Regions from separate parts of the Mycobacterium sp. G7A2 genome, predicted to be linked through region 2. Evidence: predicted binding sites of a transcription regulator. Region 2 holds the regulator's gene; the other holds the start of a gene.

Region 1 (10,305 bases), 770 kb from region 2:
CTGCAGGGCCCGGCCGACGAGCTGGCCACGACGTTTCTGACCGCCACCACCAAGACGACGTGGCCGGTGTGGACGATGAACGCGATCGGCGATCTGATCCTGCACCGGGCCGAGGGCCCGATGCCGTGGTGGTACCGCCCGGTGGGCTCGCTGTTCGACCAGTTCCTGGGTGCTGCGGAGTCCGATCCTGTTCTCGCGGAATGGTTTCTGCGCCGGTTCAGCCTGCTCGACAGCCTCTACATGGTGCCGTCGGCGAAGCTGGTGGGCCGCACGGTGCGCCACAACATGCGGCTGTGGATGCAGGAGCGGCGGTCTAGATCCCGACGGTCACCCGGAACAGCCGGGTCGGCTCCTGCGCGCTCAGCCTGATCGGTCCGTCGTCGGCGGCAACCCAGGCCGCCTTGCCGCGTTCCAGCACCACCGAGCGGGTCTTGGCGTGCACGGTGACCGCACCCTCGGCGCACAGCAGGATCTGCGGTCCGTCGTGGCGGGTGGGCGCGTCGATCTCGTGGCCGAGGTTGCCCTCGTCGATGCGCAACACCGACACCGCGAACTCCGGCGCCGGCGTGCGGTAGACGAGTTCCTCTCCGTCGGAACATGATTCGGGCCGGACCACGACGTCCTCGGCGGGGGTGAAGTCCAGCACGCGCAGCAGTTCGGGCACGTCGACGTGCTTGGGGGTCAGCCCGCCGCGCAGCACGTTGTCGGAGTTGGCCATCACCTCGACGCCGATCCCGTGCAGGTAGGCGTGCAGGTTGCCCGCGGGCAGGTAGATCGCCTCGCCCGGCGCCAGCGACAGCCGGTTGAGCAACAGCGAACACAGCACGCCGGCGTCACCGGGGTAGCGTTCACCCAGCTCGAGCACCGTCTTGGCTTCCCGCTCGAATTCGGTTGCCCCCGAACGCACGTAGTCGATCGCCCCGTCGATCACCGCGGGCACCAGTACATCGAGGTCGGGCTGCGGGAACGTGATCCACGTGGTGAACAGTGCGCGCAATCCGTCGCCGTCGGACTGTCCGTCGAGCAGACCGATGAACGGGTCGAGGTCGGCGACGCCCAACGCACGCATCAGCTCGACGGTGCGCGCGACGGGCCGGAATCCGGCGAGCGCCTCGAACTGGTCCAGAGCGACGAGGATTTCGGGTTTGTGGCTGCGGTCGCGGTAGTTGCGGGTGGGCGCGGTGATCGGGATGCCCATGCGTTCTTCGCGGGTGAAGCCCTCGAGTGCCTGCTCGCTGCTCGGATGGGCCTGCAGCGACAGCGGCTCGTCGGCGGCCAGCACCTTCACCAGGAACGGCAGCGTGTCACCGAATCGGCCGCGCACCGCCGGCCCGAGTTCGCTTTCCGGATCGGCGCGCAGCGCGTCGAGCAGTGAGCGCTCGGTGTCGTCGTCCTGCAGCCACGCCGGGTCGCCCGGGTGGGCACCGAACCACAGTTCGGCCTCCGGATGCGGTGTGGGACTGGGCGCCCCGGTGAAATCGGCAATCGCGGTTCGCGAACCCCATGCATAGGTCCGGACCGCTCCCCTCAGCAGATGCACTTACCTCAACCTCGAACCAGCCGCAGGTAGACCGCCGCCATTTCGAGGCGGACCGCCAGCAGCGCTAATTGTTGTTCGAGACGTCCCGGCGCGGTGGCCGGCACCTCCCGATCTCCCCCCGCCATCACGACGTCCGGGACGTCGTTGGCGTTGACGACCTTGATGTCGTCGAAACCCCTGAGCCGCGCGGAGATCTCGGGCCGCTGCGCGTCGGATGCCAGCACGAAGGTGCGGGTGCGCGCCGGTCGCGGTCCGTCGATCTGCTCGTCGTGGAAGATGGACAGCTCGTCGCTGTCGGATGAAGGCCCGCGGCCCCACCCGGTGCCGATCGCGACCAGCACATCGGCCAGGTCGACGGCGGCGACGGTCTGGTGGGCGACGCGCAGCATCACCGTCGCGGCATGACGCGCCAGCGCGAGGGTGGCCGCGCAGTCGCCGGCGAAGACGACGTCGTAACCCGCCATCTGCTCGGCGAGCACTTTGGCCGGGTTGGTGAACAGGTCGCGCGCGGCGCTGTTGTGCAGCGCTTCGTCGTCGAGTTGGTCGGCCAGCGTGGCCAAATCGGCCTGCGCGCCGGGCGTGATCACCTGCACGACCGCCAGGCCGGCGGCCAGGTAGCGGGTCAGGGTGAAGTCGTCGGGCATCGGCACCCGCGGGGGCAGCGCGACCGAGCGGCCGGAGGTGGCGTCGCGCAGCGGGCCTTCATACGGCGCGATGACGACGACGCGCGCACCGCGGCGCACACCGGTGGCCGCAGCGGAGACCAGCGCGGGTTCGCCCGGGTCGTCGCCGGCGAGGATCAGGACGTCGAGGGCACCGATCCACATGGGTGGCTCGGACACGACGACGAACGGGGCGCCGACCGATCCGCCGAGGATCGCGGCCAGCATGGTGCCCGCGGTGTGGGCGTTGCCGCGCCCGGCCATCCACACGATGGTGCGCGGCGGAGAGTCCGAGGCCACCGCGTCGAGGTCACCCTCGTCGAGGGCGGCGGCGGTGGCCCGCACCTGCGCGCCGGCCATCGAGGCGGCGCGCAGCAACCCCATCCGGTCGGCTTCGAGCAGGCCCTCGGCGTCGTCGAGGTCCACCACAGCGGCCGAGGCCGGCGTGCTCACGTCAATTCCCTGGTGCCGGCGCGGATGTAGCCGCCGATCTCGTCGACGAGCCCGCTGACACCTTCGGCGGTCAACGCTTCGACGTTGAGTCGCAACAGCGGTTCGGTGTTGGACATGCGCAGGTTGAACCAGCTGCCGTCGCCGAGGTCGACGGTGACCCCGTCGAGGTGGTCGATGCCGTGCACGCGCGGCCCGAACGACTTGAGCACCGATTCGACGACGGCGGGCGCGTCGGTGACGGTGAAGTTGATCTCGCCGGAGGATTCGTAGCGCTGGTAGTCGGCCATCAGGTCCGACAGCGGGCGGTCCTGTTCGCCGAGCGCGGCGAGCACGTGCAGCGCGGCCAGCATGCCGGAGTCGGCGCCCCAGAAGTCGCGGAAGTAGTAGTGCGCGGAGTGCTCGCCGCCGAAGATGGCGCCGGTCTCGGCCATCAGTGCCTTGATGTAGGAGTGGCCGACCCGCGAACGCACCGGCGTGCCGCCTCGTTCGGTGACCAGTTCGGGCACCGCGCGGGAGGTGATCAGGTTGTGGATGACCGTCGCGCCGATCTCGCGGCTCAGTTCGCGGGCGGCGACCAGCGCGGTGACCGCCGACGGCGACACGGCCTGCCCCTTCTCGTCGACGACGAAGCAGCGGTCGGCGTCACCGTCGAATGCCAGGCCGATGTCGGCGCCGGTCTGCACGACGAACTCCTGCAGATCCACGAGGTTGGCCGGTTCCAGCGGGTTGGCCTCGTGGTTGGGGAAGGTGCCGTCGAGCTCGAAGTACAGCGGGAAGACCGTCATCGACGGGATGGGTCCCAGCACCGCCGGGGTGGTGTGGCCGGCCATCCCGTTGCCGGCGTCGACGGCCACGTTGAGCGGGCGCAGGCTGCCGACGTCGACCAGCGAGCGCAGGAACTGCCCGTAGTCGACGAGGACGTCGCGGTCGGACAGGGTTCCGCGGGTGCCGTCGTAGCCGGGGACGCCCGCGATGACCTCGTCGCTGATCGTGGTCAGGCCGGTGTCCTTGCCGACCGGTTTGGCGCCGGCCCGGCACAACTTGATGCCGTTGTAGGCGGCCGGGTTGTGGCTGGCGGTGAACATCGCACCGGGGCAGTTCAGCAAGCCGGAGGCGAAGTAGAGCTGGTCGGTGGAGGCGAGGCCGATGCGCACGACGTCGAGGCCCTGGTCCATGACGCCTTCGGCGAACGCGGCGGCGAGCACCGGCGAGCTGGCCCGCATGTCGTAACCGAGGACGACCTGCGTCGAGTTCTCACCGTCGCGCATCAACCGCGCGAAGGAGGCCCCGACCTCGCGGACGAATGCGTCGTCGATTTCCTCACCCACGAGCCCACGAACGTCGTAGGCCTTGATCACGCGCTGCACCGCCGCGGCGGACCGGGACATAGGGCTCCTTGGACGACAGGAATGGTGGTTCCAGCCTAGCCGTCGCCGCGCATCAATATGGCCGCCCCGGGATTGCGAAATCGCATTCCATCAGCGACGTCCCTGCTGGGGAGCGATTTCGGGGATCGGGTCAGTCGGTGGGGTCGGGCAGAACGCGCAGATGGCCGCGACGACGGCCGTTGGTCTCGGGTTTGCGGGTCGGCGGTGCCATCAACGCGCCGCTCTGGGCGCCGCTGACGGGGTCGGTGAATCCGGTGAAACCGTGTACCGGGCCCCCGCCCGCTCCTCTGCCCTCGCGGCCTTCGCGTACGGCGTCGGCCAGGGCGACCAGGTCGTCGTCATCGGGGTGCGACGGCAGCGGGCCGGCGTGGCGGACCAGCTCCCAGCCGCGCGGCGCGGTGATCCGGCCGGCGTGCATGACGCACAGGTCCCAGGAGTGCGGCTCGGACACGGTCGCCAGCGGCCCCACTACGGCCGTCGAGTCGGAGTACACGAACGTCAGCGTCGCGACCGCGTAGTGAGGGCACCCGGGCCGGCAGCAGCGACGGGGAACATTCACGGACGTGAGGTTATCGTGCAGCGTCGTCGGCATCGCGGCGGACACGCGCAGCCGCGGGCGCGCCGACTCTCAACCGTTACGATCTTCTGCGTGACGCGGCGCAACCACCGGGGGTCGCGGCGGGGCCGCGAGATGCGTGGACCACTGCTTCCACCGAGCGTTCCGGGTTGGCGCAGCCGCGCCGAGCGGTTCGACATGGCGGTGCTGGAGGCTTACGAGCCGATCGAGCGCCGGTGGCAGGACCGGGTGGCGACGCTCGACGTGGCGGTCGACGAGATTCCCCGGCTGTCGCCGAAGGATCCGGACAGCGTGCAGTGGCCACCGGAGGTGGTCGCCGACGGTCCGATTGCGCTGGCCCGGCTGATACCCGCCGGGGTCGATGTCCGCGGAAACGCCACGCGGGCGCGAATTGTGCTGTTTCGCAAGCCGATCGAGCGCCGAGCCAAGGACACCCTGGAGCTGACCGAGCTGCTGCACGAACTGCTGGTGGCTCAGGTGGCCACCTATCTGGGGGTCGAACCGTCGGTGATCGATCCGAGCATCGACGACGACTGAGAGGGATCCGGGCGCTCGCGCGGCGTGCTTTCGGTTGCACGGTGAGCGCCTGCGCGCGTGCGCGGCGGCTAGATGATGCCGCGCTTGAGGCGACGACGCTCCCGCTCGGAGAGTCCGCCCCAGATGCCGAAGCGCTCGTCGTGAGCCAGCGCGTACTCGAGGCACTCGTCGCGCACCTCGCAGCCCTGGCAGATTCGCTTGGCTTCGCGGGTCGAGCCGCCCTTCTCGGGGAAGAACGCCTCGGGGTCGGTCTGCGCGCACAGCGCGCGTTCCTGCCACTGGTCTTCGATCGACTCGGTGTCGTTGTCGAAGAAGTCGTCGGTGCTGCTGCTGGGCACCAGACTCAGCTGCGGACGACCATTGATCTCTGCCGGCATCGGTCCGGTCTGGATGTGCGAAGCACTCCCCACCGATCCGAGGAGCCTGTTGTCGAACCGGACCGAATCGCCGAAATCGGCCTGCTCAAATGCCATGTTCCCCTCCTCCAGGTCTCGTAGATCCGTTTAAAAATAAGCCCCACTATGAAGGTGCGGCCATCTCAATTCGAACAAGTGATCGAATCTCGGTCTGCGACACCGGAACCGGCCGGCCAACCGCGAAATGACACTGCTGTGATTACACACGGGTAGGCAGCGTGGGTCAAGCGCTAGAACAGGAATTCATATCATTCCGTGACATCAATTCGGCGCGTCGCGCAATGGCGTGTCGGTCACGTTCGGGTCACCCGTGATCTCCGCAACCCACCCGGCGAAACTCTTCGGCGCACAGCGCCTACTCTCGTTCGGTGTGAAAGTCACTGTACTGGTGGGCGGCGTGGGAGGCGCACGCTTCCTGCTCGGGGTGCAGCATCTGCTCGGCCTCGGCCAGTTCGGCAGCGGTGACGAATCGCCGCATGAGCTGACCGCGGTGGTCAACATCGGTGACGACGCGTGGATGTTCGGGGTGCGCATCTGCCCCGACCTCGACACCTGCATGTACACCCTCGGCGGGGGTATCGACCCGGAACGGGGTTGGGGACACCGCGACGAAACCTGGCATGCCAAGGAGGAACTCGCGGCCTACGGGGTGCAGCCGGACTGGTTCGGGCTCGGCGACCGCGATCTGGCGACGCATCTGGTGCGCACCCAGATGCTGCGCGCCGGCTATCCGTTGTCCGCGGTCACCGAGGCGTTGTGCGCCCGCTGGCAGCCCGGTGCGACGTTGCTGCCCGTCAGCGACGACCGTGCCGAAACTCACGTCGTGATCACCGATCCGGCCGACGGGGAGAAGAAGGCCATCCACTTCCAGGAGTGGTGGGTGCGCTACCGCGCTCAAGTGCCCACGGACAGTTTCGCGTTCATCGGCGCCGACAAGGCGACCGCAGCGCCGGGTGTCACCGAGGCCATCGAGGGCGCCGATATCGTGTTGATCGCGCCGTCGAACCCGGTGGTGAGCATCGGGCCCATCCTCGGTATCGGCGGCGTGCGGGCCGCACTGCGCACGACGCCCGCACCGGTGATCGGCTACTCCCCCATCGTCGCCGGAAAGCCGTTGCGCGGCATGGCCGATACCTGCCTGAACCTGATCGGGGTGGACACCACCTCCGAGGCGGTCGCGGCGCACTACGGCGCACGGTCGTCGACCGGGATCCTGGACGGCTGGCTGATCCACGAAGGCGATCACGCCACGGTGCCCGGTGTCGACGTGCGGGCGGTGCCGTTGTTGATGACCGAGCCGGCGGTGACCGCCGAGATGGTGCGCGCCGGCATGGAGCTGGCCGGGGTGAGGCCGTGACCGACCACGGCACGTCGGCGCGGGTGGAACTTCTTCCCGTCGCGGGCCTGCCGGAATTTCGGCCCGGCGACGATCTGGCCGCGGCGCTCGCACACGCGGCGCCGTGGCTGCGCGACGACGATGTGGTCGTGGTGACCAGCAAGGTGCTCTCCAAGTGTGAGGGCCGGATGGTCGACGCGCCGACTGACCCTGAGCTGCGGGACACGTTGCGGCGCAGGCTGATCGACGCCGAGTCGGTGCGGGTGCTGGCCCGCAAGGGGCGCACGCTGATCACCGAGAACGCGCTCGGGTTGGTGCAGGCTGCGGCCGGGGTGGACGGCTCCAACGTCGACTCCGCCGAACTGGCGCTGTTGCCAGTCGATCCCGACGGCACCGCGCGACGGCTGGTGCAGGAGTTGCGTGAGCGACTCGGCGTGCGCGTGGGTGTGGTGATCACCGACACGATGGGCCGCGCCTGGCGCACCGGCCAGACCGACGTCGCGATCGGCGCGGCCGGGTTGACGGTGCTGCACGGCTACGCAGGCGAACACGATCGGCACGGCAACGAGCTGATCGTCACCGAGATCGCGGTCGCCGACGAGATCGCCGCGGCCGCCGACCTGGTGAAGGGCAAGCTGACAGCCGTGCCGGTCGCCGTGGTGCGCGGACTGCACCTGCATGACGACGGGTCCTCGGCGCGCACGCTGGTCCGCGCCGGCGAGGAGGACCTGTTCTGGCTGGGCACTGAAGAGGCCATCGCGCTCGGTCGCTCGCAGGCGCAGCTGCTGCGCCGCTCGGTCCGCGAGTTCAGCGACGAACCCGTCGACCCGGCGGTGATCGAGGCCGCGGTGGCCGAGGCGCTGACCGCCCCCGCTCCGCATCACACGCGGCCGGTGCGGTTCGTGTGGGTGCAGGACCGGGCCGTGCGGCTGGCGTTGCTGGATGCGATGAAGGACCGGTGGCGCGCCGACCTGTCCGGCGACGGCCGGGACCCCGATTCGGTGGAGCGTCGGGTCGGCCGCGGTCAGATTCTCTACGACGCGCCCGAATTGGTGATCCCGTTCAGGGTTCCCGACGGTGCGCACACCTATCCCGACGAGCGTCGTACCGCCGCCGAGCACACGATGTTCACGGTGGCGGCCGGCGCGGCGGTGCAGGGGCTGCTCGTCGCGCTGGCGGTGCGCGGGGTGGGCAGCTGCTGGATCGGGTCGACGATCTTCGCCCCGGATCTGGTGCGCTCGTCGCTGGAGTTGCCCGAGGACTGGGAGCCGCTGGGTGCGATCGCCATCGGGCATGGCTCGGGTGGGCCGCCGCCGCCACGGGACCCGGTGCCGACCGACGGTCTGCTGGTGCGCAAGTGAGTGTGGCGATTTCGGCGTGCTTGGCTGCGCCACGCGTCGACAACCACGCCGAAGTCGCGTCGACAACTACGCCGAAGTCGCGTCGATGAGCGCTTGCGCGAAGAACAGACGGTCCCGATGAGCGCTCGCAGCCTGTCCCCGATGACGCTGCACCAGTCCGCGATCGACGTGCTGGGCGCCTGGCGCCCGGAGGATCCCGCGCAGGATTCACTGCGTCACGCGGTGTTGGCATTCCTCGATGCCCGCGCCGACGCGTGCCTGCGTGAGTGCGTGCCCGGCCACATCACCGCCTCGGCGCTGGTGCTCGACCATGACGGCACCCACGCGTTGTTGACGCTGCATCCCCGGGTGGGGCGCTGGCTGCAGCTGGGTGGTCACTGCGAGCCGTCGGACGACACCCTCGTCGCGGCGGCGCTGCGCGAAGCCACCGAGGAGTCCGGCATCGACGGGCTGGCGATCGCCCCCACGCCCGCGGCGCTGCACGTGCACCCGGTGACGTGTTCGCTGGGCGTGCCGACCCGTCATCTCGATGTGCAGTTCGTCGTCCGCGCTCCCGCCGGCGCGCAGATCGTCGTCAGCGACGAGTCACTCGACCTGAGGTGGTGGCCGCTGGCCGAGCTGCCCACCGACACCGACTTCGGCCTGGCCCAACTCGCCCACGCAGCCAAGCCCTCTGGACCCGCGAAATAGGATTCCCGGCTGCTATCAACGGGTTATCCACAACCCTGGGTTCTCACTCGCTGTGACGGTGTCGCGAGCCGCCATGCTCATACTCCATGGGGGGAGTCATCGTTGGGTCCGCGTCGATCAAGGGTGGACTGCTCACCCGAGCCCAACTTCGGTGGAATTACCGCGCGATCTATCCGGACATCTACGTGCCGCGTGATGTCGAACCAGACCTGGCGACCCGCGCCCGGGGTGCTTGGCTGTGGTCACGACGGCGCGGAGTCATGACCGGCCGGGCCGCATCCGCGCTTCATGGCGCACGCTGGGTGGACGACGATGCGCCGGTCGAGATCTTGTGGTCCAACAACTATTCACCGAAGGGCATCATCACCCGACGTGACCGGATCGCGCCCGGAGAGATCACCTGGATCAAGGGCATGCCCGTGGCCACACCTGCGCGTGCTGCCCTCGACCTGGGACGCTACCTGCCGCACGGTCAAGCCGTCGCACATCTCGACTCCATCGGGCGCGCGACCGACGTCGCCCCGGCAGACATTCTGAACCTGGCCCATCGCTACAAAGGAACCAAAGGTGTACGGAGATGCCGCCGGGCGGTCGACCTCATGGACGCCGGTGCCCAATCCCCGCAAGAGACACGTATCCGCCTGGCATTGATCAAGGCTGGTTTCCCGCGGCCCGAAACTCAGATCCCGCTGTTCGACGTTAGCGACTACCCGTTCGCGTACCTCGATATGGGCTGGCGCGACAAGAAGATTGCGGTCGAGTACGACGGCGAACACCACCGTACTGATCCCGACCAATACAGATGGGACATTCTGCGGCTACGCAGAATATTGGCCCTGGGCTGGATCCACATCAAGGTAATCGCCGGCGACAACGAGTTCATTCATCACGTCAAGCAGGCCTGGCTGCTCCGCGAGTGAGAAGCCAGGGCGGTAGATCGGCCTGCCTGAGCAGCCAGGAATCCTATTTCGCGGCAAAAGGCCAAAAGGCCCCGAGGCTAGATGTCGCTGGAGAAGCGCACGCCGCCGTCGGGAATGGTGATCCCCGGCCACACCCGAGCACCGCGCAGCAGCTCGCAACGGGCTCCGATGTCGGCGCCGTCGCCGATCACCGCGTCGCGCAGCAGCGCCCGCGGCCCGATCCGCGCGCCGAAGCCGATGATGGAGCGTTCGATCACCGCGCCGGCGCCGACGGTGACGCCGTCGAAGATCACCGCCCCGTCCAGGCGCGCTCCCCCGGCGACCTCGGCGCCGCGGCCGACGACGGTGCCGCCGATCAGCAGGGCGCCGGGGGCGACGCCGGCGCCGTCGTGCACCAGCGACTCGCCGCGATGGCCTTTGAGCGC
Region 2 (10,305 bases):
GGACGTATCCTGAACAGGTGAAGTTCGCCAAAGGGCACGGCACGGAGAACGACTTCGTCATCCTGCTCGATGAGCCCGCCGCCGTCGCGCTGGCGCCGTCCGCGGTGGCCGCGCTGTGCGATCGCCGACGGGGGCTGGGCGCCGACGGAGTGCTTCGCGTCACCACGGCCGGTGCCTTGCTGTCGGCCGGTGTGCTCGATCGCCTGCCGGACGGCGTCTCCGCCGGGGACTGGTTCATGGACTACCGCAACGCCGACGGGTCGTCGGCGCAGATGTGCGGCAACGGGGTGCGGGTCTTCGCCCACTACCTGTGGGTGGCCGGGCTGGAGCGCCGGCGCGAGTTCGTGGTCGGCTCGCTGGCCGGGCCCCGGCCGGTCGAAATCCGTGCCGTCGACGCCACGTTCGCCGACATCAGCGTCGAGATGGGCAAGGCCAACCAGTTCGGCACCGGTACCGCCGTGGTGGGCGGCCGGACGTTCACCGGATTGGCGGTCGATGTCGGCAACCCGCACCTGGCCTGCGTGGACGCCGCCCTGACCGCTGACGAGCTGGCCTCACTCGACGTCGCGGCACCCGTGCGCTTCGACGCCGGGCAGTTTCCCGACGGGGTCAACATCGAAGTCCTCACCGCCGCCGTGGACGGCGTGGCCACCATGCGGGTGCACGAGCGGGGCGTCGGCGAGACCCGGTCCTGCGGAACCGGAACGGTCGCGGCGGCCGTCGCGGCGCTGGCTCATCGCGGGGATGCCACCGGGGCGCTGCAGGTGCGCATTCCCGGTGGACAGGTCACCGTGACCGTCACCGACGCCAGCAGTTTTCTGCGGGGTCCGTCAGTGCTGGTCGCGCAGGGCGAACTCGCCCAGGAATGGTGGCAGGCCCAGCAGACGTTAAACGAGGTGCATGAACAGTGATCTCCGTGCGAACCTTGATTCGCCTATGACCCACCCCGACTTCGTCCACCACACCCCCAGCGCCGGTGAGCTGGCGCTCGACGACCGCACCGCACTGCGCCGGGTGGCCGGCCTGTCCACCGAACTGGCCGACATCTCCGAGGTCGAGTACCGCCAGCTACGTCTGGAACGCGTCGTGCTCGTCGGCGTGTGGACCGAGGGCAGCGCAGCCGACGCCGACGCCAGCCTCGCCGAATTGGCGGCGTTGGCCGAGACTGCAGGCTCCGAGGTCCTCGAAGGCGTGATCCAGCGTCGCGACCGGCCCGACCCCGCCACCTATATCGGCTCGGGCAAAGCCGCCGAATTGCGCGACATCGTCGCCGCCACGGGCGCCGACACCATCATCTGCGACGGTGAACTCAGCCCGGCCCAGCTCACCGCGCTGGAGAAGATCGTCAAGGTCAAGGTCATCGACCGGACCGCGCTGATCCTCGACATCTTCGCCCAGCACGCGACCAGCCGCGAAGGCAAGGCGCAGGTGGCGCTGGCCCAGATGGAGTACATGCTGCCCAGGCTGCGCGGCTGGGGCGAGTCGATGTCGCGGCAGGCCGGCGGCCGTGCAGGCGGTGCCGGCGGTGGGGTGGGCACCCGCGGCCCGGGTGAGACCAAGATCGAGACCGACCGCCGCCGCATCCGCGAACGAATGGCCAAGCTGCGCCGCGACATTCGTGCGATGAAGCAGGTCCGCGACACCCAGCGCAGTCGTCGCGTCGCGAGCGACGTCCCGGCGGTGGCGATCGTCGGTTACACCAACGCCGGCAAATCCAGCCTGCTCAACGCTCTGACCGGTGCGGGTGTACTGGTCGAGAACGCGTTGTTCGCCACGCTCGAACCGACCACGCGCCGTGGGCAATTCGCCGACGGCAGGCCGTTCGTGCTGACCGACACGGTCGGCTTCGTGCGCCACCTGCCCACCCAGCTGGTCGAGGCGTTCCGCTCGACGCTCGAAGAGGTCGTCGGCGCCGAATTGCTCGTGCACGTGGTGGATGGCTCGGATGTGAACCCGTTGGCCCAGATCAATGCGGTACGCCAGGTGGTCAACGAGGTGGTGGCCGAATACGGCATCGCACCACCGCCAGAATTGTTGGTGGTCAACAAGATCGACGCAGCCGACGGTCTCACGCTGGCGCATCTGCGGCGTGCGCTGCCTGACGCGGTGTTCGTGTCGGCACACACCGGCGACGGACTGGGGCGGTTGCAGTCCCGGATGGCGGAGTTGGTCGAGCCGCGCGACACAGTGGTGGATGTCACCATCCCGTACAGCCGCGGGGAACTCGTCAACCGGATCCACGCCGAAGGACGCGTCGACGCCGTCGAACACACTGAGGCCGGCACCCGGATCAAAGGACGGGTGCCGATGTCGCTGGCGGCGGGCCTGGCGGCCTTCGCGACATTCTGACCAGTGCGAATAGGGTGCCGGCCCGGCTGTGCGGTAGGGTTGTCGACGTCGGCTGCGGCAGAACAGTGTTGACACCACCGCAGGTAGGCACCCGCCTCTGAACGCCGACATCAGATCATTTCCCACATCACGTGGCGTGGCGACATTCGCCACCGTGTGCGCACTACCGCTGGACGAACTTCGTCGCGGTCAGCCGGGCACACACCGCCCGAACGCCGGAAAGGCACACATGACCACCCACACCTTCGCAGATCTCGGCGTGCCCGCACCTCTGGTGCGCGCGCTGGCCGCCAACGACATCACCACACCGTTTCCCATCCAGGCCGCAACGCTGCCCGATTCACTGTCGGGCCGTGACGTCCTCGGCCGCGGTAAGACCGGCAGCGGCAAAACGCTGGCGTTCTCGATACCGCTGGTGGCCGCGCTGAGCGAACACCGCAGCCGGCCGAACCGGCCCACCGGCCTGGTGCTGGCCCCCACCCGGGAACTGGCCACCCAGATCACCGCTGTGCTGCAGCCCTTGGCTTCGGCCAACGGATTGAGCGTCACCACCATCTTCGGCGGGGTGTCCCAGAACAAGCAGGTCGCTGCGTTGCGCGCGGGCGCCGACATCGTCGTGGCATGCCCGGGGCGCCTCGAGGACCTGATGCGGCAGAAGCTGATCAGCCTCGACGACGTCGTGACGACCGTGCTCGACGAGGCCGACCACATGGCCGATCTCGGCTTCCTGCCCGGCGTCACCCGCATCCTGGCGGCCACCCCGGCCGGCGGACAGCGGCTGCTGTTCTCGGCCACGCTGGACAACGGCGTCGACAAGCTGGTGCGACGCTTCCTCTCCGACCCCGTGGTGCACTCGGTCGACGAGGTCAGCGCTCCGCCGGCGGCCATGACCCACCACGTCTTCCACGTCGGGGGAGTCCAGGCCAAGAAGGAGCTGGTGCACCTGCTGGCCTCGGGGACCGGGCGCCGAATTCTGTTCATGCGCACCAAACATCAGGCGCGCAAGCTCGCCAAGCAGCTCACCGAATCGGGAGTGCCGTCGGTGGATCTGCACGGCAACCTCTCCCAGCCCGCCCGCGACCGCAACCTGGCAGCGTTCAGCAGCGGGTCGGCACGGGTTCTGGTGGCCACCGACATCGCGGCCCGCGGCGTGCACGTCGACGGCGTGGAATTGGTCGTACATGTCGACCCTCCGATGGAGCACAAGGCCTATCTGCACCGGTCGGGGCGCACCGCGCGTGCCGGCAGCGACGGTGACGTCGTCACCGTGGTGCTGCCCGAGCAGCGCAGAGACACTCAGCACCTACTGCGCAAGGCCGGGATCTCGGTGCGTCCACAGGAGGTCACGGCCGAGTCCGCACAGGTGCAGGCGCTCGTCGGCGACATCGCGCCGCTACGCGCCCCGGCGCCGAATCCCGCTCCTGCGGCGAAGAACTCCGGCGGTGCGCCGCGCACGTCCGGTCCGCGCCGAAACGGAGGTGGCCGTCGGCGTCGGCCGCGTAACACCGGGGCGCGGGCGGCGACCGCCACCTCGTAGACGTCCTGGCTCGACGCATCACACCGCGGGTCGGCGCTTCTGCGCCGGCCCGCGGTGGCGTCGCCTCAGCGAAATTCGATCGTCGGACCGAACTTACGGTCCTGTGAACGCACGCCGGGGCTCGACCAACCATCCGGTTGGATGGGGTACGTTGACAGACACGTCTGTCAAACGTCCGTACCGACGATGGAGGACATCACCATGGGCCTGGGAACCGACAAGGCGGCCCCCGTCATCGCTTATCAGCGCACCCTGTTCGAACCCGAGCACGATTTGTTCCGAGAATCGTTCCGCGCGTTCCTCGAGCGGCATGTCGCCCCGTACCACGAGCAGTGGGAGGCCGAAAAGCTCGTCGACCGGGGGGTGTGGTTGGAAGCCGGCAAACAAGGTTTCCTCGGTATGGCCGTTCCCGAGGAGTACGGCGGCGGCGGCAACCCCGACTTCCGCTACAACACCATCATCACCGAAGAGGTCACGGCCGGCCGCTACAGCGGCCTGGGCTTCAGCCTGCACAACGACGTCACCGCGCCCTACCTGATCCGTCTGGCCAACGAGGAGCAGAAACAGCGCTGGCTGCCGAAGTTCTGCACCGGCGAACTCATCAGCGCCATCGCGATGACCGAGCCGGGCACCGGTAGCGATCTGCAGGGCATCAAGACCCGCGCCGTCAAGGACGGCGATCACTACATCCTCAACGGTTCGAAAACGTTCATCACGAACGGGATTCACTCCGACCTCGTCATCGTCGTCGCCCAGACCGACCCGGAGAAGGGCGCGCTGGGCTTCTCCCTGTTGGTTGTGGAGCGCGGCATGGAGGGGTTCGAGCGAGGCCGAAAACTCGACAAGATCGGTCTGGACGCCCAGGACACCGCGGAACTGTCCTTCACCGATGTGCGGGTCCCCGCGGCGAACCTCCTCGGCGAAGAAGGGCAGGGGTTCATCTACCTGATGCAGAACCTGCCCCAGGAACGCATCAGCATCGCGATCATGGCGGCGGCGGCAATGGAGGCCGTGCTGGACCAGACGCTCCAGTACACCAAGGAGCGCAAGGCCTTCGGCAAACCCATCGGCAGCCAGCAGAACAGCCGCTTCCTGCTGGCCGAACTGTCCACCGAGGCCACGCTCGTGCGCATCATGGTCGACGAATTCATCCGGCTCCACCTCGATGAGAAGCTCACCGTCGAGCAAGCCGCGATGGCCAAGTGGTACTCCACCGAAAAGCAGGTTCACCTGATCGACCGGTGTCTGCAACTGCACGGTGGATACGGGTACATGCGCGAGTACGACGTCGCCCGCGCGTTCCTGGACGCGCGGGTGCAGACGATCTACGGCGGCACCACCGAGATCATGAAGGAGATCATCGGCCGCAGTCTCGGCGTCTGAGCAGGTCGGAAACACGGCAGATTCTTGTGCTGGACCGGCGAGGTGGCTTGGTTATCGGGGTCTGCTGACGCACAGTGAACGGACGCGGTAACTTTCTCAGAATTTCTCGAGGGACGCACCGAGGACTTCGAGACACCGTCGCCGACCGCGGGGAGGATCAATGAGCCGGCAGCCGCTGGTGCGCCTACGAATGCTCGGTCGTGCGACGATCGCGGTGGTGGGGGTCGCTACGGCCTTCCTGCTGGCACCCGTCGCCGCCGCCCAGCCCGAAGCCGAGGCCGATGGCGCCATCACTGCGGCGTGGCAGGCCAGCGGTGGTGATACCGGTCCGCTGGGAGCGAGAACCGGCGGCGTCTACCCGGCCGGCGACGGGTTCGCGCAGAACTTCGTCTCCGGTGTCATGTTCTTCACCCCCCAGACGGGGGCGCACTACATGCAGGGCGCCATTCTGGAGAAGTACGAGTCGCTGGGCGGCGCCGCCGACAGCGACCTTGGCTTCCCCACGATCGACGAGGGGCCCGGGCTGGCTCCGGGCAGCCGTAACAGCACGTTCAGCGCGCCGGACAACCCGGTGATCTTCTGGACCCCCGAGCACGGAGCCCGCGTGGTGCGGGGGCCCATCAACGCCGCATGGGACCAACTGGGTGGATCGACCGGTGCGCTGGGCGTGCCCGTCGACGATGCCACCTACGACGGATCAGTGGTCAGTCAGGATTTCGCCAGCGGAGCGCTGTCGTACGACTCCAGCACCAAGACCTTCACCACCGAGCCGCCGGAGCTGGCCGACCAACTGACCGATGTGGCCGTCCCCGACGACCCGGTTTCGGCGATCAACGCAGCGCGCCGCGCCGCCGGCGGTCCGCTGGGCCCGCTGGGAGAGGCCCAGGGCGAGCCCTACGAGATCGGCGACGACGGCTGGGGCCAGGACTTCGTCAACGGCAAGATCTTCTACACCCCGGAGACCGGTGCGAACGTGGTGACCGGACAGGTCCTGGCGAAATACGAGAGTGTGGGCGGTCCGCAGGGTGATCTCGGGTTCCCGGTGACCAGCGAGAGGGACGGTGGGCTGGAGCCGGCAAGCCGGATGAGCCAATTCGCCGCCGACGACGACCCGGTCATCTTCTGGACTCCCGACTACGGCGCTGTGATCGTGCGCGGCCCGTTGAACGCGGCGTGGCAGGAACTCGGCGGAGCGACCGGGGAGCTGGGCGCCCCGGTGGCCGATCAGACCCAGGACGGCGACGTCATCACCCAGCGGTTCGCCAACGGATCCATCTCGTGGAACACCGCCTCAGGTCAGTTCAGCACCGACCCGGCGAGCTTGGCCTCGCAGTTGGCCGGCTTGGAGGTGCCGGGCCAGGAAGCCCCCGCTGCCACTGCGACACCGCAGGCCTCCGACGCCGACGAGGGCACCGGATTCCGGTGGAGCTGGTGGTGGTTGCTGGCCATCGTCCCGATCCTGCTACTGGTCGCGGTGGTGGCCTTCGCGGTGATGCGGAACCGCCGCCGTGACGACTCGCCCGGATTCGCCGACGAAGAGGACGACGACGCCAGGTATGTGGCCGCGCCCGCCGGTGAGCGGCGAGACGACGGGTACGGCGGCGAGGACGAGTTGTTCGGCGACCTGTACGCCCGCGAAGGGTTGGGATCGCTGACCGCGGCACCCGTGTCGTCGGAGAGCGCCCACGATGTCTCGACCCCGCTGAGCTTCTGGAGTACCGCCGGGGCGGCGCGCCCCGACGATGCCGAGCAGGAGGATCCCGACGCCGTCGACACTGCGCCGACGATGATCCACACCCCCGACGAGATTGCACCGCCTGGCGAGGTGGCGACCCCTGACGAGCCGGACGCGTACGAACACGTTCCCGCACCTGCCGTCGCGGCGGAGTCCGATTTCGATGACGAGTACGACGAGGACTTCGATGACGAGTACGACGACTTCGCCGGGGGGGACGCGATCGGCGAGCCCGAGGCGAGCGACGAAGCAGACGCGGTCAACCACGCCGACGCGGTCAACCACGCCGACGCGCGCTACGAGGCGGACGCCGTGGGCGGCCCCGAACCGGCGGCGGATCGCGAGTTCTACGCCGACGAGGTGCCCCCGCCGGGGCCCGTCTTCGAGCGTGATCCGTTGACCGATACCGGTCGGCACGCGCGGATCGACATCGACGAGCCGTCTCCCCTGGGAACAGCGCTGCACATGGGGCTCGATGATCCACGCGAAGTGCCGGGCGGCTACCCGGTGAAGGCAGACACCCGATCGGGTCTGTACTGGGTGCCTGACAGCCCCGAGTACGGCGACGTGGTCGCCGAAATCTATTTCGCCAGTGAGGAGATGGCGCGCACGATGGGTTTCGTGCGCGCCGGATAGGTCCGCCTCGTCACACCTTGCGGATGACGGTCACGACTTTGCCGAGGACCGCGGCGTCATTGCCCGGGATGGGCTCGAACGCCGGGTTGTGCGGAAGCAGCCACACCTGGCCGCGGGTTCGTTTGAAGGTCTTCACCGTGGCCTCACCGTCGATCATCGCCGCGACGATGTCGCCGTTGTCGGCGACGTTCTGCTGACGGACGACCACCCAGTCGCCGTCGCAGATGGCCGCGTCGATCATCGACTCGCCGACCACCTTGAGCAGGAACAGCGAACCTTCCCCGACCAGTTCCCGGGGCAGGGGGAACACGTCCTCGACGGCTTCCTCGGCCAGGATCGGGCCACCGGCAGCGATGCGACCCAGCACCGGGACGAACGTCGGTTCCGGGAGCGAATCGGAACCGGCCACGTCGGTGGTGACGACCGGTGTCGCCGCGTCGTCGGCACCCCGTACGTCCACTGCGCGGGGGCGATTGGGATCGCGGCGCAGATACCCCTTGCGCTCCAGGGTGCGCAGCTGGTGGGCCACCGATGAGGTGGAGGTCAACCCGACCGCGTCGCCGATCTCTCGGATGCTGGGTGGATAGCCGCGGGTGGTCACCGATGTCCGGATCACGTCCAGGATGGTGCGCTGACGGTCGGTCAGGCTGGTGTCGCGGTCACGGGGTGCCTCGGTGCCGGCCGTGCTGTCGCTGTCGTCGCTCATGTGCCCGAATCTAGACCGTCACGGCGACAGAATCAAACATGTGTTCGACGCGTGTCGGGCCCGCGGAACTTGTCGGTGGGGTGGCCTAGCGTTCGCAACGGTTCGATCACATGTTCTATCCATCGAACACATGATCGACTATCGTTCGAACACAAGAGCGAATCCGAACCGCGAGGGAAGGGCAGTGAAGATGACGATCACCCCGGAGTACGACACCTGGAGCCGTCTGGAGGCCGGGCCCGCGTACGAGGCGACGTGGCGACCGGCCGGCCATGCCACGCCCCGTGAAGTGCCGGGTGCGTTCCGTCCGCGCCGACGCGCGGTCTCCGCGCACCGTACGCGCCGCCCCGCCGGGTCGGCGATGCGGTACCGGGGCACCGGAGTGCTGCTGTCGCGGGCCTCGCATCGGCCGCGGCCCATCACGCCCTTCACCACGGTGCTGTTGGCGGTCGTCGCCGGCGCGATCACACTGTGGCTCGGCCTGGTCGCCCAGGCCGGGGGCGTCGTGGGCGAGACCGCCGAGGCTCCGCCGAGCCGGCTGGCAGTGGTGCAGGTGCAGGCGGGGGAGTCGTTGCAGCAGATCGCCCAGCGAGTGTCGCCGGACGCCCCGGTGTCGGAGGTCGTCGACCGTATCCGGCAATTGAACGAGCTGGAGTCGGTTGCCGTCGACGCCGGTCAGACCCTCATCGCCCCGGTCGGTTGAGGGGGAACTCGCCATGACTGGCACCTGGCGCCGCCGTGACGCGCCGCTGCCGGCTCGTACTCGCTGCATGACCGCCGGTCCGGTGGCGGGCCGACCAACTCGGGCGCAGGTAGTCTCGATGGGGTCCGAAGTGGTTGTCCGTCGGTGTGGCGAAGGAGCGGTGATGCACTGTCCGTTCTGTCGTCATCCTGATTCGCGGGTGGTCGACTCGCGTGAGGCTGACGAGGGCCAGGCGATCCGGCGACGCCGTGCGTGCCCGGAGTGCGGGCGGCGATTCACGACGGTCGAAACAGCGGTTCTCGCCGTCGTCAAGCGCAGTGGTGTCACCGAGCCGTTCAGCCGCGAGAAGGTCATCAGAGGTGTGCGGCGCGCCTGTCAGGGCCGCCAGGTCGACGACGACGCCCTGAACCTGTTGGCCCAGCAGGTCGAGGACGCGGTGCGCGCGACGGGTTCGCCGGAGGTCCCCAGCAACGAGGTCGGCCTGGCGATCCTCGGCCCGCTGCGCGATCTGGACGAAGTGGCCTACCTGAGGTTCGCATCGGTGTATCGCTCGTTCTCCTCGGCTGAGGACTTCGAGCGGGAGATCCAGGCGCTGCGGGCGCATCGGAAGGTCCCGGCGCCGGGCTGACCCAACTGTGGTGGGCCCGTCAGTCGATCTGACGGACGTGGTCCTCGACGACGCGGCCGGCCACCTTGACCCACCCCTCTGGGGTCCATGTGGTTTTGATGACCGATCCTCGACCCTGGACGATGGTGAGATCTCGGCTCAGATATTCAGTCATGCGGACTGCGGCAGCGCCGGTGGCCTCGTCCTCGGTGATGCCGAGGCGGGGCGCGAACATCCTCGATCTGATCGACCCGGCTTCCCGGTCGATCCAGGTCCACAGATAATGCTCGGCGTCGTCGCTGTAGTCCTCGGGATCGGCGGCCGACAGTTCGTCGGCGGTGGCGAAGTCGTAGATGGAGAACGCGGGAGCCCACTCCGCGCGGGCGCTGACCGACGCGAGTTCGCCTTCGTAACCGATCTGCACGATCCCGGCGGGCACCTGCAATGTCTTGACCGGCGTACCGCGTTGGTGCAGCCACCACGCCGCGCCGACGGTCGGGTGTCCGGCGAACGGCAGCTCGGTCGTCGGAGTGTGGATGTGCGCCTGGGTGGTGTGCGTTCCTGCCGCCGGCATGGTCACGAAAATGGTTTCGCTGTAACCCAACTCGGTGGCCAGCCGCTGCCGGTCGGCGGGCTCGACGCTGGCGGC

The links. The regulator LexA, encoded in region 2, represses DNA repair genes until DNA is damaged. The targets are predictions, from matches to a motif close to CGAACANNTGTTCG.
Region 1: the regulator LexA is predicted to act here: its motif matches at 5,702-5,715, upstream of cofD (2-phospho-L-lactate transferase).

What each region holds. Positions count from the first base shown of each region.
Region 1 covers NZ_CP169251.1:4,454,792-4,465,096, forward strand. The annotation lists gene ACEWX3_RS21095 (FAD-dependent oxidoreductase) at 1-369, shown strand, start outside; gene manA (mannose-6-phosphate isomerase, class I) at 314-1,540, opposite strand; gene ACEWX3_RS21105 (TobH protein) at 1,546-2,655, opposite strand; gene ACEWX3_RS21110 (phosphomannomutase/phosphoglucomutase) at 2,652-4,043, opposite strand; gene ACEWX3_RS21115 (DUF3499 domain-containing protein) at 4,174-4,602, opposite strand; gene ACEWX3_RS21120 (metallopeptidase family protein) at 4,735-5,157, shown strand; gene ACEWX3_RS21125 (WhiB family transcriptional regulator) at 5,226-5,495, opposite strand; gene cofD (2-phospho-L-lactate transferase) at 5,944-6,930, shown strand; gene ACEWX3_RS21135 (coenzyme F420-0:L-glutamate ligase) at 6,927-8,270, shown strand; gene ACEWX3_RS21140 (NUDIX hydrolase) at 8,412-8,960, shown strand; gene ACEWX3_RS21145 (hypothetical protein) at 9,047-9,880, shown strand; gene ACEWX3_RS21150 (sugar phosphate nucleotidyltransferase) at 9,958-10,305, opposite strand, start outside.
Region 2 covers NZ_CP169251.1:3,686,713-3,697,017, reverse strand. The annotation lists gene miaA (tRNA (adenosine(37)-N6)-dimethylallyltransferase MiaA) at 1-13, shown strand, start outside; gene dapF (diaminopimelate epimerase) at 18-911, shown strand; gene hflX (GTPase HflX) at 937-2,349, shown strand; gene ACEWX3_RS17545 (DEAD/DEAH box helicase) at 2,579-3,886, shown strand; gene ACEWX3_RS17540 (acyl-CoA dehydrogenase family protein) at 4,088-5,269, shown strand; gene ACEWX3_RS17535 (hypothetical protein) at 5,430-7,640, shown strand; gene lexA (transcriptional repressor LexA) at 7,651-8,346, opposite strand; gene ACEWX3_RS17525 (LysM peptidoglycan-binding domain-containing protein) at 8,537-9,049, shown strand; gene nrdR (transcriptional regulator NrdR) at 9,213-9,677, shown strand; gene ACEWX3_RS17515 (PhzF family phenazine biosynthesis protein) at 9,697-10,305, opposite strand, start outside.